3 regions of the Agarivorans sp. JK6 genome follow, and region 3 is predicted to be linked to each of the others. Evidence: predicted binding sites of a transcription regulator. Region 3 holds the regulator's gene; each other region holds the start of a gene.

Region 1 (5,209 bases), 1.4 Mb from region 3:
GCTTCAATAGCTGCGTTTAATGCTAAAAGATTCGTTTGTTCAGCAATGTTTCTAATGACATCGATAACTCCACCTATTGCACTTGTTTGCTCTTGTAGCTGATTGAGTGAGGTAGAGGTGGTAAGTACTTCTTCATTTATCAAACCAATCGTCGAAATGGTTTCGCTGACAATCGTTTGGCCGTTAACAACTGCTTGTTGGGAGGCTAGGGTAGAGTCTGCGGCTTTATTCGCATCTTCAGCCATGTTGTTAACAGTGGCATTCATCTCAGCAACTGCAGTAGCTACTTGCTGCGTTTCTAGTTGCTGCTGATTAATCGCATCTCTCACCTCTTGCGATTTGCCATCAATTTGTTGGGTAGCAATTAACATTTCTTTAGAGCCGCTCTTAACTTGCTCTAACAACGATCGTAATGCTTCTAAGGTGGTTTTATAGTCATGGGCAATGTCAGCAAGTTCGTCAGAACCATATACTGTTAAGTCTTGGCTTAGGTCGCCTTGATTAACTCTACCTGCAACATAGCGAATTTGTTTAACGGTGCGCCGAATGGATAGATAAGCACCAATCATGAAATAGCAACATGCTAGTAGCACCCCGAGTAGGGCAAACAGCATAACGGCTCGTTTTTGTTCTGCACTGGCTTTACGCTTACCTAACTCTTCGCCAAAGTAGCTAAGCGAAGCAGCGGTAAAATCTTCGATTTGACTTAAGCTGTTATTCGCAAGCTGAAAAACAGTATCGGTATTGGTTTTAACTTGTTGGTCTTTAAGAATTTCATCACGAATCAAATTAACGATTTGCTTTATGCTTTCGGTAGTTTGCTGGGCTTGTTTACCCAGTTTAGTTTCAAACTGTTTATCGTAAGATATTAGTTGTGCCAAGGCTTTATCCATATCGTTAAGCACTTCGATGGCATTATCGGTTCTAAACTGAAGATCAGCATTACCTTCAGCGTCGAGAATGCCAAAGTCAGCAATGTCGCCTCCTTTATCTCTTAGCCTAGCTATGTTGCTTTGTAATATAGGTAAACGGGCGGTAGCTATGTCTATTAGGTAATAACTGCTTACTTCAGGATCTCTAGTTAACCCACTACTCGCGGCTACGCTATAGGTGATGGCCCTAATTTGTCTAAGAAAGGCTTCATGTTCAATGAGCAGCTTACCTAAAGAGCTTTTACTTTCAGCTAGGGCCTGCCAGCTCTGTTGGGCTTGCTCCATCGACGTTTTATTATCGCCAGAAAGTTGCGAGCTTAGTTGCTGCAGAGTGCTATTTAAATCTTGCTGAATAGAGCTGAGTTCATCTTTGTCGTAATCTGCGCCCATCGTTCTTAGCGTATTTAGATGCTGGTGCCTCACTACCGAGTTGAAGATACCGGGCAGTTGGTTAACAATCTCATATCCTGCTAACTCATTCTCGGTAAATGTAATCTCTTTATTCATGGTGAGGATAATTGACCCAAAACCATAAACGATTGGCATTAAAAACAAGCAAGTCCACATTATGAACTTGTATTTAAAACCTACTCTGTCACTTAAATAAACGGCAGGGGAAAAAATACTACTCATGCATAACTCCTTTTTGCTGAGTGCCAATCAAGAACGCTTAATTCATCACGCTAATGTAATTAGTTATTCGAGTATAAATATAAAAAATCAAATAGGTATAGCTAAAAGCAATAAGTGATTTACTTAAGGCTCGCTAGTTTCACTTGTTAACTTAAGTTGTTGATGAATATAAGCCTTTGAAGCATCGCAGTAGATTGCTCGTTGCTTATCTTTATATTGTAGCCACAATACTGTTTTCTTCTCACACAGCGTAACACGCCCTTGTTTTATTAAGTTTTGGTGCATAAATCACATATTTGCACCGTTATGGTGCCTTTTGGTAGCAATTACTGGGGCTTCATTTAGTGATTTATACCTAGATAGAGGGATGCGTTAGCGTTGGCATATCCATTGCTACTTAATACTTGCGACATGAGAGATGTATGGCTCTGCCTCATCAAGAGCCGCTTAAAATTTGCAATAGACATCTAGGGTTCCGGCTGCAACGCAGTGTCTGGACCGAGAGTTGTCAACCTCATAGAGGTTACACGGAGGGATAAAAGCCCGGGAGATGACAATAAATACGTCTCTCATGTTTTTATTTTAAAGTGCATAACCACATTGAGGTGACCATGATAAATCTAATTAAATCTCCACTCCGTACCCTGGCAGTAGCAGCCACCATCGTTAGCGCAAGTGCGCTTAGTGTTGTATCTGCCCAAGCCGCCGATAAACCTACTTATAAACTCGCTTGGACTATCTATGTTGGTTGGATGCCGTGGGACTATGGTGCAGCCTCAGGCATTGTTGATAAGTGGGCCGACAAATACGATATCAATATCGAAGTAGTGCAGGTGAACGACTACATCGAGTCAATTAACCAATACACCGCCGGTGGTTTTGATGCCACAGTAATGACCAACATGGACGCACTAACTATTCCTGCTGCCAGTGGCGTGGATTCGACAGCTCTAATTGTTGGTGACTTCTCAAATGGTAACGACGGTGTAGTACTTAAAGGTGATAAAAGCCTTGCTGACATAAAAGGCGAAAAAGTTAACTTAGTAGAGTTAAGTGTTTCGCATTATTTGTTAGCTCGCGCCTTAGAGTCAGTAGACTTAAAAGAGCGTGATATCAAAGTTGAAAACACCTCCGACGCCGATTTAGTTGCTGCATTCACTACCAAAGATGTAACAGCTGTTACTACTTGGAATCCGCTACTAAGCGAAATTGTGGCAATGCCAGATACCAACATGGTGTTCGATTCATCTAAGATCCCAGGTGAGATCATCGACTTGCTAGTAGTGAACACCGATACGCTTAAGCAAGATCCTAAGCTAGGTAAAGCTTTAACTGGCGCGTGGTACGAGATTATGGCCACTATGTCAGGTGATGATGAAGCAGCAATGAAAGCTCGTGCATTTATGGCTGAAGCATCAGGTACCGATTTGGCCGGTTATGATGCGCAATTAGCGTCTACTAAAATGTTCTACCAACCTCAAGAAGCTGTTGATTTTACCAATAGCGCAACTTTAAAAAGCACCATGGCTAAAGTAGCCGAGTTTTCGCACCATCACGGTTTGTTAGGTGAAGGTGCACCAGATGCTAGCTTTATCGGTATCGAAACTCCATCAGGTGTTTATGGCGATTCAAGTAACGTAAAACTTCGCTTTACAGCCGAGTACATGGATATGGCTGCCGAAGGCAAACTATAAGGCTCTGCCTATGACTCGCATAATTAATAAAAAACCTAGCCGCTTCGTGCGGCTGATGTTGGGCCTACTACCGTTTTTGCTGCTAATTGCTTTATACATGGCTGCATCACAGGCGCGTTTAGCAGACAATCCAAACGATAAGTTATTGCCTGCTATGTCGAGTTTTGTGGAAACAATTAACCGCATGGCGTTTGAGCCTAGCAAACGCAGTGGTGAGTACTTAATGCTGGCAGATACGCTTGCTAGCTTAACTCGCTTGGCACTTGGGGTGGGGATCAGCGCCTTAGTGGCCTTAATGGTGGGTGTTGCTAATGGCATGGTGCCATTCGTACGTGCACCTTTATCGCCATTGGTTACTGCCATCTCGCTCATTCCACCCATGGCAATTTTGCCTATTCTGTTCATTGTGTTTGGCTTGGGAGAGTTATCTAAAGTGATGCTGATCATCATTGGGATCTGCCCAATTATGATTAGAGACCTGCAGCTGCGCACCGATGCGTTACCTAATGAACAGATCTTAAAAGCGCAAACCTTAGGTGCTTCAAGTTGGCAAACCATTATTGCAGTAGTTATTCCGCAAATTCTGCCAAAGCTAATCGAAGCGGTTCGTTTAACCTTGGGCAGTGCTTGGCTATTTTTGATTGCTGCTGAGGCAATTGCTGCCACAGAGGGCTTGGGTTATCGCATCTTCCTTATTCGCCGGTATTTGGCGATGGACGTGATTTTACCTTACGTGCTGTGGATTAGTGTATTGGCCTTTGTAATGGATTGGCTGCTGCGCAAGTTGTCGGTGCATGCTTTTTCTTGGTATCACAAAACACAAGGAGACGCATAATGAGCACTCCAATCATTCAAGCCATAGACGTTTGGAAAGAGTACGGCGATAACGTTGTGCTAGAGCGCTTAAACCTAAGTGTTGAAGAAGGCGAGTTTGTTAGCATTGTAGGCGCCTCTGGCTGTGGCAAATCTACTTTTCTAAATTTGCTGCTAGGAAACGAAACTGCCAGCCGCGGCAAGCTTTTGTTAAATGGCGAACCGTTGCCTAATGAACCAGGGCCAGAGCGTGGCATTGTGTTTCAAAAGTACTCCGTGTTTCCCCACTTAACGGCAGTGCAAAACGTAATGCTAAGTGATGTATTTGCTAAAGCGCCAGTGCTTGCGAGTCTATTTGGTAAAGCAAAACAACAGGCTTACAGCCAAGCAATGGCAATGTTAGATAAAGTAGGTTTAACAGAAGCCGCGCATAAATACCCGACAGAGATGTCTGGTGGTATGCAGCAACGCTTGGCAATTGCTCAAGCCTTGATGAAAAAGCCAAAGATATTGCTACTAGACGAACCTTTTGGCGCGCTTGATCCCGGCATTCGTAAAGACATGCACAAGCTAGTTCATCAGTTGTGGCAAGAGCACAAACTTACCATTTTTATGATTACCCACGATCTCTCCGAAGGTTTTAGTTTAGGCAACCGCCTATGGGTGTTTGATAAACATCGTCATGACGCACAGCACCCTGAGCGCTTTGGCGCGCAAGTTACCTTCGATATTCCTATTAGCAAAGACAGCGATGCTGCTCGCTTTAGTGAAGAGATGAAGCCGATTATTGATAAGTCGGTGGCCTAATAAGGACAATCTATGAACTCTACTATTTCCCAAGAACCTATTTACCAAGAAGTGATAAACGGTGCCGCGCATTGGTCGGTCACTGTACCTGCAGGTAAAACCTTGCGTTTTACCAACCCAGAAGGGGCTTCTAACGTGAGCCTATTGTTTTATAACCCAAAGGATTTGTTAGAGCGTTATAACGCGCCCGATACCCTTAAATGTCAGCACACCTTTAAACTAACCAAAGGTAATTGTTTGTATTCCGATATGGGGCGAGTGTTTTGCTCGATTACCCGTGACGATACCGGCTGGATAGACAGCGTAGGTGGCTTAGCGAACAAACAAAAG
Region 2 (5,209 bases), 2.2 Mb from region 3:
GATTCAGTTATGCTTACAAACGAAGCACAACAACTAAACCGTATTCAGCAGAATTTGCTCAGTGATTCAGATAGCAGAAGCTCGAAGCTCGAATCAATCAAGCAAGCGGTGGCCGATGGTACTTATCAAGTAGATGCCAATAAAGTTGCACAGAAAATGGGTGACTTTGAAAGTGAGTTTAATAAAGCGCTTGGATAATTAGCCTATGATCGCCCCACTACTGAATACTCAAGAGCAGCAACTCACCTTGCTGCTTTCTCTTTTGGAGCAAGAAAAAGTTGCTCTTGAACAAGACGATACTATTGCTCTTTATGCTGTTGCTGAGCAAAAAGAACAAGCACTGGCGCTAATAGCGAGTGCCGATGAAGAGATCGCAGCGTCTTCTAATAAAGAACAGCTGAATTCAGATCCTCAATTTGTTCAACAAGTAGATACCATCAAAAGTTTGCTGGCCCAATGCCAAGAACGCAATCAGCTAAATGGCGAAATAATTAAAGCCAGCAATGAAAAAGTCAAACAGCTAAGTGCCGTAATTGACCAACTGCAAAACCAAAATGCGTCTACCTATGACAAACTAGGTAAAAAGCACAGTTCACAACGAATGGGTAAAGGCTTTAAAGCTTAAGTTACCCCTCGCTTCCAGAAACTACATAATCCAAATTAACTGGGCATTAAGCTGTTCACCTTAGCTAATTGAATTTGAACTTCTGAATGCTCTACTGTTGTTAATGGAAAAAATGTTGCTTGTAGTAGTTACATATTCAAAAACAACAAAACCCCAGCCAAGGCTAGGGTTTTGCGTATAACAGTAATAGACGAAATTAACTAACCACGCTCCCCCATCGGCATCTTAGTTTTACTGGCCTGCTTACGCGACTCGATAATCATTACCCCATCTCGCTTAACTGGCGCAGGTACTTTGCTTTGATACACCTCATTCGGAATAAGCTCTTGAGCAGAAGCAACCACGACTTTTGATTGAGCGCCAACGATCCGAGCGTTAACCAAAATACCTTTATTTGATTTGCTAAAAGTACCTACGAGCAAGTATTCAATGGGTAAACGCTTAGATAACTCTTTTACGTTGCGGCTATATACAAAGTCCCCTTCTGGGGTAATGCGAATAAAACCAGTGGTTTTATAATCAATTACCGAAAAGCCACTTTGTTGCATTTCGTAAACAAAGCTTTCGGCTAGCTGCATGCCAAATAAATCAGTGGTGCGAAGGTTATCTAAAGGAACAAACGAAGCCACGCCAATAGGCGTATCGGCATTCACATAGTGAGAGCTTGAGACTAGGCGTTGCGACATTAGATTTACATAATCGGTCAGTGAGTGCTGAACATCAGGGTCACTCATATCTGGGCTGGCAGGGTTAAGCGAACGGCTTTGCATTCCACTTAAAAACAACTGGCCGTTCTCATCTACAACACCTTCCATGTAGTGAGCATTGTGAGTATGTGCGGCGTGATGCTTTGAGCCATCATACACCACCACTTTTTGCATTGATGGGGAACTCGAGCACCCCACCAGCATTGAAGTAGCCAAGGCTACTAAAGATATACCTTTCATGTCGCTTCCTTAATCGTCTATTACGCTTTAAGTATCGGCCAGAAAGGTAAAATCTTTACTAAAAATGAACGGTTTTTTGACTCTCAAGATGGCGAGTTGGTGCCATTGACATAGTAACGCGGTACACCTCTCTGAAATCAAGTTGCAACTCAGTAACATATACATCGTCAACCGCGTAGGCATTAATCACCTTAGCACCACGAATTACCCCGGCAACCGAGGCAGCTAAACGCTCGTTACCAAGCACCATATCGCTGACAGTTGCGGTACTATCGATATGTTGGCCATACACTTGCTCAGAAAGCTCTCGATAAGCATCTAACTTGGAGGCTTTCATTGCGCGTAATTGTTTAGCGCTCATGTCTGCGCCACGTTGCTGACTAATAGGCGCATAGCCAACGGCATTAACCACGGTAAAGTCACCCGGCGGCTCATAAGTCCATTCAACTTGTTTAACTTGGGTTGTTGGCGTACAAGCTAGCAACAACAAAACCGCTAAACTAATAAACCACGATCTAAAGTACAGATTGTTCATGACGCTGCAAGCTCCCATTTACACTAGTCACACGCGGTGAAGTTGCCCCCGCCATATTGGGGATAAATTGATAAGCAGCCGACACAACCGCTTGGCTAGATAGCTCAACTAAACGAAGATTCACATGCCTACCGGAAGTTGTTCGCTGAAAACTGCCAACCACCACATAGGTAATTTCCATTTCAGTTCTCAGTAAATCTGCATCTCTCGATAACGAAAATTCGCCGAACCCAGGGTCCATTTGCAAACGTCCAGTAAGGCGTGGCTCTACCATATTGACGCCTTCACGCGATAAAGCGGCAAACATTGCCTCTGCCACTTGCCGCCCAAATCCATCGCTCGATTGCAAGTTGTCTAAATCCACCACCGTACTTATGGCCACAGAGTCAGTCTCGGTTAAATCCACGTCATCAGTTAACTGTTGAGACAGGTTGTCGACATGCACATACAAAGCAGCATCTTGCTGCTCTCGCGGCTCCACATAAGGATAATTAGAAACATGATGTAAACTGGTATTGCATCCTTGTAGCGTTACCAGCAAAATAAATAGTGTCGTATATCGCATATCAATCTCCTCCGACTTCCTTGTTCCAAGCAATAACCGTTCCAGTCAAAAAAATAGCGTTTTATTTTGGGTATAGTTATTGCTTACTCCGAAACATAGGAGGGCCTTATGAAACAGATAATTCTTTTAGTTGGGATGCTTATTAGCATGTCGACACAGGCAATATGGTACGAGGCTAAGGGCCAAGCCACCATCGTAAACAACGACTTTGAACAAGCCAAAAGCTTAGCCACCCAAGATGCGGTTAAGCAGCTTCTGTTGTATTCGGGAGCGTCTGTTACCAGCATTAGCAAAGTCTCTGGCGGGCAACTCACGCTTGATCAAATTGAAGTGGTTTCTAAAGGCTCCTTGCATAACCTAACCGTATTAGACGAAGGTAATCACGGCCAACAATACTATATAATTTTACAAGCCGACGTATTCCCTGCTACCAGCCAATGTAAAGCCAGTGGTTATAGCAAAAACATGTTGCTGCTCCCTCCCTTCTTAAAGCAGCAACATCAAGCGCGTGTGGGCCAACTCCAAGAGCTATCACCAGCAGTTGAACAACGCACCTACGACATTGCTCGCCAGGTGGGTAATCAGTTCAACGTAAAGCCCCCACCAAAGTTACCTTTAAATTATTACAAGCCAGGAGAACATAACTACAAGGGCATTAAAGATGTTGCCGATCGTTATGGCGCACAATATTTGCTTGGCTTAGAAATCGAGAACATTTCTCTAGACAAAGTGCACAAGCCTAAATTTATTAACCTTAGTTATCCGCAACGTTACTTTGTGGTGAATGCCAGGGTATACAACGCCATTGATTTAGAAGAAATATACAACAAGCGCTTTTCAGTAAACGCGCCATGGGAGTTTGACGCCAGAGAAGTGATATCCCCCCACTCTGCCGAGTTTTGGTTATCAGCCTATGGAGAAACGGTAAACGCGACCTTGCAACAAGTGGTTACCGAAGTAGATGCTCTACTGGCTTGCCAACCCTTACAAGGCAGCGTGGTAAAAGTACTTGGGCCAGACCGCTGGCAAATAAACCTAGGGAAAGCAAATCAGCTTAACCGCGGCATGTTGTTAAACTTGATTCATCAAAACTATCACTGGGGAAACTGGGACATTCCACGCCAAGAGCAAATAATGGCTGACAGCATGGTAAGAATTGAGCAAGTGTATCAAGAGAGTGCAATCGTGGTAGCGGTTGACCCAAGCATGACGGCAAATATTCAACTTGGTGACTTAGTAAGCAAACAGTAAGGCTTTGCTTTTCATAAAGTTAAAGCTGAGTATAATGTACCCGCACACTAAACTAGGTGTGCGCCTTACTTTAGTGTCCCCTTAGTTCAGCTGGATAGAACAAGGACCTCCTAAGTCTTAGACACAGGTTCGAATCCTGTAGGGGACGCCAGTATCTGCCGCGAATCAGCGCGTCGGACGGTATCGAAAATCGTAGTGGTTCGAATCGTGCTCTAGCTAGGAACCGCAAACGCGAATGCCGCTTTTAGATAGGTAATCTTTTTGTTGAGCGCCCCCAGCGACTTTGCAGATTCGGATTCGCTCAATGCCTTCACAGCGTCGTCTACGGTTGCTTCCTTGGTTTTGGCTTCAAACTTATCCGCCCCCAATCCAAGAAGTTCATCTCACATGGAGCGAGCGGCCTTGCGCGCAGCTTCGAGCGACACAGTACCGAACTTGCCGATAGTTTCCGACTTGTAGTAAGGCTTTAACCGCGACGGTGTTTGCTTGTGCTTGCCAGTGTTGTACTTAAATATGAATGATTTGGTGTCTGCTGGCGTGATACGAACAAATAAACCCTTAACTGAACCGCGCCCGTTGTCGGCTAGCATATACGGCGATTTCTTAGGTTCTAATTTTGCAATATCTGATTCAGTCATTATTACTAGCTCCTCTCGAACAAAAAAGGCAGCTAATTGCTGCCTCTCGGTCGGTGGTCTCGACGTCGACACATATGTAGCTGTGCGTTAGCAACTCTCGCACAGTGCGTTATATGCTAGGCATATGCTTTTCATTAATATCTTCGTTTGAGTCGCATTGATTTCGAAATATTTGGCGCTAAACTCATTTTCCAGAGCAACCCAAGGACACGTATATGTTGTGCCGCTAATTTGGGTCATTTGATATAGCTCATTAGCTGCCTCACCATCCCCATCGCCGTCATTCAGTATCAACAACGTAATTTTGCTCTTGGCTTTGTCCTTGTTTCCGTAGACAATTTCGTCATAAATTGCTTTGCTTGTGCTAGTTTCCATCGATTGAGCTCTTGGTGTTGTTATGCGTCTGGGTTGCAAAGGAAGCACACACCGCCCTTGTAACCGCGATATTCAGGTACGAAGTTTGTTCCGCCGCAGCGTTTGCAATTTTTATTAACATGGAAAGGTACGAATGCTTTCGGCTTATTCACATCACGCCTTGCAATAGCGTCTTGAATCATTTTTTGGGTTGGGTCCATGCTATGCTCCAGTTGATTTCATCGATTAAGCTTCTTTGGCTTTACGTTTAATTACCGCCTGCGTGATAAATGC
Region 3 (5,209 bases):
GTGTCCATGCCTTCAGTTGCGGCGGCCAGTGTTTCTGGTGCCATTAACTGAAGTACCCCTTCCATTACATCTTCGTTTAGCTCTTCGAGAATTTCACCATGTTGCTCGGGGTCGGTAAGTTGCCATAATACTTTACGCCCTGCTGGTGGGCTAGATTCTAGTAATAGTGCTACGTCACAGGGAGGCATTTGATGAAGCATGCGCCTAACATGCACGAACATACCACTGTCGAGGGCTTGATTTAGCTCCTGTAAGCGTTTGTGCTGATTAGGGTTTAACTCCATCTCTTCTGGCATAAGCGATCCCTATTGTTATTTTGTTATGTGCTGCTTGCTAATAGTAGCTTGGCTTTATTGCGTATAGATTTATTCTTCGTTGAAGTTAGCTTCTACTAGGGCTTGAACCGCATCTAGAGCGGCTTCTGCGTCTGCACCTTCAGATACTATGGTTAGCGTACTTCCTTGCGCGCTGGCTAGCACCAGTAAACCCATAACGCTGGCAGCAGAAGCCGTTTTCTCACCATCTATAATACTCAGCTCAGCGTCAAATTGCTGTGCCAGCTCAACCAACTTGGTGGCAGGACGTGCGTGCAGGCCTAATTTGTTTTTTACTACTACTTGTCTAGTGAGCTTCAAGGCGATGTTCCAAAGTTCGGTGGCGTCGTTGTACTTTTCGATGAGCGCTAAAGAGGCTAGCAAGTTGCTCGGCCACATACACCGAGCGGTGTTGTCCGCCAGTACAGCCAATCGCAATGGTTAAATAGGCACGGTTGTTAGCTTCTAAATGCGGTAACCAAGATTGCAATAACTGGCTAATTTGTTCGATATATTGGCTAACTAAAGGCTGCGCAGCCAAGTATTCTTGCACGGCTTTATCTAAGCCGGTAAGTGGGCGCAGCTCCTCTTGCCAATGTGGGTTAGGTAAAAAACGCGCATCAAACATGTAGTCGGCATCGTTAGGCACGCCATTTTTAAATCCAAAGGATTCGAACACCAAAATTAGCTGTTGTTGTTGGTCACCAGTAACGCGTGAGCGAATCAAGCCGCTTAGCTCGTGTACCGATAAACGGGAAGTATCGATACGCAAATCGGCATTTCTAGAAATGGGAGCTAATAGCTCGGTTTCTGATTCAATCGCTTCTGCTAAAGATAAATTACTTTGGCTAAGCGGGTGTACCCTGCGTGTTTCGCTGTAGCGACGGATCAGCGCTTCATCTTTAGCATCTAAAAAAATGCTTAATAGATTAATGTCTGGTCCTGCATCTCGTATTAGCTGTCCTACCGGTGATAGCTCATCGGGAAGATTTCGAATATCAATGCTAATGGCTACTTTAGAATAGGTTTTTTTTAAGTTGTCGATAAGTGATTGCCAAAGCACAACCGGCAAGTTGTCGACGCAATAGTAGCCGAGATCTTCCAATACTCTTAAGGCGACGGTTTTACCTGAACCCGAGCGCCCACTAACGATGATCAGTTCCATGATAATCCCTAAGGCTGATTAGAGTATTAGGCTACCATGATGTCGTACAATTCGTCATCACTTTGTGCACAACGAAGTTGTTTACATATTTGCTTATCGTTAAGTTTTTCAGCTACTTGAGCTAGAGTATTAAGATGTTGCTTACATTGATCTTCGGGTACTAGTAATGCAAATACCAAGTCTACCGGCTTGTTATCTATAGCATCGAAGGAAATAGGGGGATCGCAACGCAAGAAAACCGCTGTGGCTTGATGCTGATTGTCGATACGGCCATGAGGAATAGCGATGCCTTGGCCAATACCTGTACTGCCCATTTTTTCTCGATTTAACAAGCTTTCAAAAATGCATTGAGTAGTGGTATCAAGCTGCTTGGCGGCCAGTTCGCTTACTATTTCTAGGGCGCGTTTTTTTGAAGAGCATTGAACTGCACTTTGGGTGCAGTCCAAGCTAAGTACTTTATTTAGTTGCATGGGGGTGGCTAACGTTTGTTAAGTTTTTCTTTATGTTTGATGACTTGGCGATCAAGTTTATCAATCAGACTGTCGATGGCGGCATACATGTCAGAATGCTCAGAGGTTGCAAATACTTCGCCGCCGTTTAAATGTAATGTGGCTTCAGCAATTTGGTTCAGTTTTTCTACGTTGAGGATGACGTGAACGTTATTGATCTGATCGAATCGTCGGGTGAGTTTGGCAAACTTGGTGTGGACATATTCTTTCAAAGATTCAGTTATTTCTACGTGGTGTCCAGTAAGGTTAATTTGCATAGATATCTTCCCCTTTTAGTGGCCTTAGATAAGGCTCTTACGTTGGTTAGAAGGTGGAATTGCTAAAGACTCACGATATTTAGCAATCGTACGTCTTGCCACCTTGATCCCCTGATCTGCCAAAATATCAGCAATTTTGCTGTCGCTGAGTGGTTTACTGGTATTTTCGGCAGCTACCAGTTTCTTGATTAATGCACGAATAGCGGTTGATGAGCACTCACCCCCGCCATCGGTAGCCACATGGCTAGAAAAGAAATACTTAAGCTCGAAGATGCCGCGAGGTGTATGCATGAATTTTTGGGTGGTTACCCGGGAAATGGTGGATTCATGCATTTCTACAGCTTCTGCAACATCGTTCAGTACCATTGGCTTCATGGCTTCTTCGCCATACTCAAAAAACGCCTGTTGATGATGAACAATGCAGTTGGATACTTTTAATAGGGTTTCGTTGCGGCTCTCGATACTTTTAATAAACCACTTGGCTTCTTGTAAGTGGCTACGAATAAACTGGGTATCGTTAGCGTTGGTAGAGGTTTTACTTAAAGATGCATAGTGGGAGTTAACACGCAACTTAGGCATTGCATCTGGATTGAGTTCTACAACCCAGCGACCTTGGCGTTTTACAACCGATACATCCGGGATAACATACTGGGCTTGATTAGGCTCAACCGCGTTACCAGGCCGAGGTTCAAGCGTATGAATCAAACGCATGACTTCGCGTAGCTGGTCTTCTTTAAGTTTGGTTTTGCGGGCTAATAGACGAAAATCGCGATTAGCTAATACATCTATGTGATTTGAAACTACATCTTTGGCTTCATTTAGCCAAGGTGTGTCTTCGGCAAAACGGCTTAATTGGATTAGTAAACACTCTTGCAGCGAGCGCGCTGCTATACCAACGGGGTCGAAATGTTGGATGCGTTTAAGTACTGCTTCTACTTCATCTAGCTCTACATCTAAGTCATTGTTATCGCTTGAACGTAAGCCTTCTAGTAGCTGCTCACAGTCTTGGGTGAGGTAGCCCGATTCATCTACCGCATCAATAATGGCTAAAGCAATGGCTTGGTCTACTTCACTAAATGGAGTGAGTTGCATTTGCCACAATAAGTGGTCTTGTAAAGAGTCGACAGTTTCGCCCTGAAACAACATATCGTTGTCATCGCTCACGGCGCTGCCAGATGAGCTGGCTGGGGCAGAGCTGGCGCTGTAGATATCGTCCCAAGTAGAGTCAACAGGAAGGTCGTCAGAAACAGTTTCTTGGTTAATGGCATCGCCTGCTTCAATTTGACTGTTGTCTATGTCCGCAGTGGATTCGGCCTCGGTAGACTTCTCGTTGGCAGATTTAGCGTCGGTTGCGTCACTATCACTGGCGTGAGACTCATCCGCCTCAAGCAGAGGGTTACTTTCCAGAGCCTCTTGAATCTCTTGCTGTAAATCCAGTGTTGAAAGCTGGAGTAAGCGAATGGCCTGTTGTAACTGGGGGGTCATGGTTAACTGCTGACCAAGACGCAACTGCAAAGATGCTTTCATTAACTACCGCTGTTCCTTCTTCTTATTGTCTTTTTTTAAACTTGCACTTTAACTATAGCTTGAATTGTTCTCCGAGATAAACTCGTTTCACATGTTCGTTTTCGAGAATTTCTTCTGGCTTTCCTGAGGCTATCAATTCGCCTTGGCTAACGATATAGGCATGCTCACAAACATCGAGAGTTTCTCGAACATTGTGGTCGGTAATTAGTACACCTAGACCGCGATCACGTAGGTGTTCAATGATCTTTTTAATATCGATAACAGAAATAGGATCTACCCCTGCGAAGGGTTCGTCAAGCAAAATAAACTTAGGTGCGGCGGCTAGAGCTCTAGCAATCTCAACTCTCCGGCGTTCACCACCTGACAAGCTCATGCCTAGGTTTTTGCGAATATGGCCAATGTGAAACTCTTCAAGAAGGTCGTCTAACGCACCAATTTGTTGCTCTTTATCGAGGTCTTTTCGGGTCTCTAATACGGCAAGAATGTTCTTCTCCACAGATAAGCGGCGAAAGATAGACGCTTCTTGCGGAAGGTAGCCAATGCCTTTACGTGCACGAGTGTGCATCGCTGTACTAGAGATATCGTCATCATCGATGAGGATTCGGCCTTGGTCACGAGGCACCAAACCCACCACCATGTAAAAAGTGGTTGTTTTGCCAGCGCCATTGGGACCTAACAAGCCAACAATTTTACCGGTTTCTACATTTAGACTAACGTTTTTAACGACCTTACGGCCCTTATAGGCTTTAGCTAGGTTTTCAGCAATTAGGGTACTCATTATTGCTGGTCTTCCTTGGGCGTTAGTTCGTCAAGCTGCTGCGGTAGGAAAATAGTAGTTACACGGCTGTTTTCGTCGCCTTGTGCCACCATTTCTTGTTTGTTGATGCTGTATTTGATCATTTTACCTTTTACCAAGCTCTCTTCTTGTTTGAGTTGAGCATTGGTAGTGAGTGTTAGCGTTTGGGTTTTTAGGTCGTAACGCACTTCGTTAGCCTCAGCTTCAATTGGCTTGCCGCTATCAAGTAATTGATAAAACGTTGCTGGTTCGCCTTTAGCGATCATTACTTCGCTGCCTTTTTCCTCGCTACCAATAACACTGAGTTCTTCGGCGTGCATTTTAATCGAGCCTTGAGTCACCACAACATTATTGTAAAAGGTAACTCGGTTTTCTTTGATATTGACCTGCTGGCGGTCAGCATCAACAATAATTTGTTTGTTGAAGTCGTCTTCTAGTGCTTGTGAACCCCAAGAAAGCATAAACAAGCTAGCTGCAAGTGCTAACTTACTCTTGTGGGTTGTGGTAAACCGCTTCGATATCATCTAATAAAGTCACTATTTCGTTGGCTAAATCACCGTCCATGCCAACGCCATACAGTTCGTATGAAGGGCCATAAACGGTAACAGGTTGATCGCTGCTCATGGTTTCTGTTTGCAGGT

What was found. The regulator sigma-54, encoded in region 3, starts transcription at its own class of promoters, with help from an activator protein. The targets are predictions, from matches to a motif close to GTTGGCACGNNNNTNGNNT.
Region 1: the regulator sigma-54 is predicted to act here: its motif matches at 1,943-1,961, upstream of OV592_RS11830 (putative urea ABC transporter substrate-binding protein).
Region 2: the regulator sigma-54 is predicted to act here: its motif matches at 2,700-2,718, upstream of OV592_RS08450 (FlgO family outer membrane protein).

What each region holds. Positions count from the first base shown of each region.
Region 1 is NZ_CP113525.1:2,536,168-2,541,376, reverse strand. Features, by position in the region: gene OV592_RS11835 (methyl-accepting chemotaxis protein) at 1-1,565, opposite strand, end outside; guanidine-I (ykkC/yxkD leader) riboswitch at 2,022-2,117, shown strand; gene OV592_RS11830 (putative urea ABC transporter substrate-binding protein) at 2,177-3,259, shown strand; gene OV592_RS11825 (ABC transporter permease) at 3,270-4,094, shown strand; gene OV592_RS11820 (ABC transporter ATP-binding protein) at 4,094-4,879, shown strand; gene OV592_RS11815 (urea amidolyase associated protein UAAP1) at 4,892-5,209, shown strand, end outside.
Region 2 is NZ_CP113525.1:1,777,213-1,782,421, reverse strand. Features, by position in the region: gene flgM (flagellar biosynthesis anti-sigma factor FlgM) at 1-198, shown strand, start outside; gene flgN (flagellar export chaperone FlgN) at 206-625, shown strand; gene OV592_RS08460 (FlgO family outer membrane protein) at 826-1,572, opposite strand; gene OV592_RS08455 (LPP20 family lipoprotein) at 1,631-2,107, opposite strand; gene OV592_RS08450 (FlgO family outer membrane protein) at 2,088-2,672, opposite strand; gene OV592_RS08445 (flagellar assembly protein T N-terminal domain-containing protein) at 2,781-3,923, shown strand; tRNA gene OV592_RS08440 (tRNA-Arg) at 3,999-4,074, shown strand; gene OV592_RS08435 (Arm DNA-binding domain-containing protein) at 4,307-4,561, opposite strand; gene OV592_RS08430 (hypothetical protein) at 4,649-4,936, opposite strand; gene OV592_RS08425 (hypothetical protein) at 4,957-5,136, opposite strand; gene OV592_RS08420 (hypothetical protein) at 5,162-5,209, opposite strand, start outside.
Region 3 is NZ_CP113525.1:3,982,760-3,987,968, reverse strand. Features, by position in the region: gene mgtE (magnesium transporter) at 1-296, opposite strand, end outside; gene OV592_RS18370 (HPr family phosphocarrier protein) at 366-635, opposite strand; gene rapZ (RNase adapter RapZ) at 622-1,479, opposite strand; gene ptsN (PTS IIA-like nitrogen regulatory protein PtsN) at 1,506-1,949, opposite strand; gene hpf (ribosome hibernation promoting factor) at 1,958-2,245, opposite strand; gene OV592_RS18350 (RNA polymerase factor sigma-54) at 2,270-3,772, opposite strand; gene lptB (LPS export ABC transporter ATP-binding protein) at 3,825-4,550, opposite strand; gene lptA (lipopolysaccharide transport periplasmic protein LptA) at 4,550-5,029, opposite strand; gene lptC (LPS export ABC transporter periplasmic protein LptC) at 5,055-5,209, opposite strand, start outside.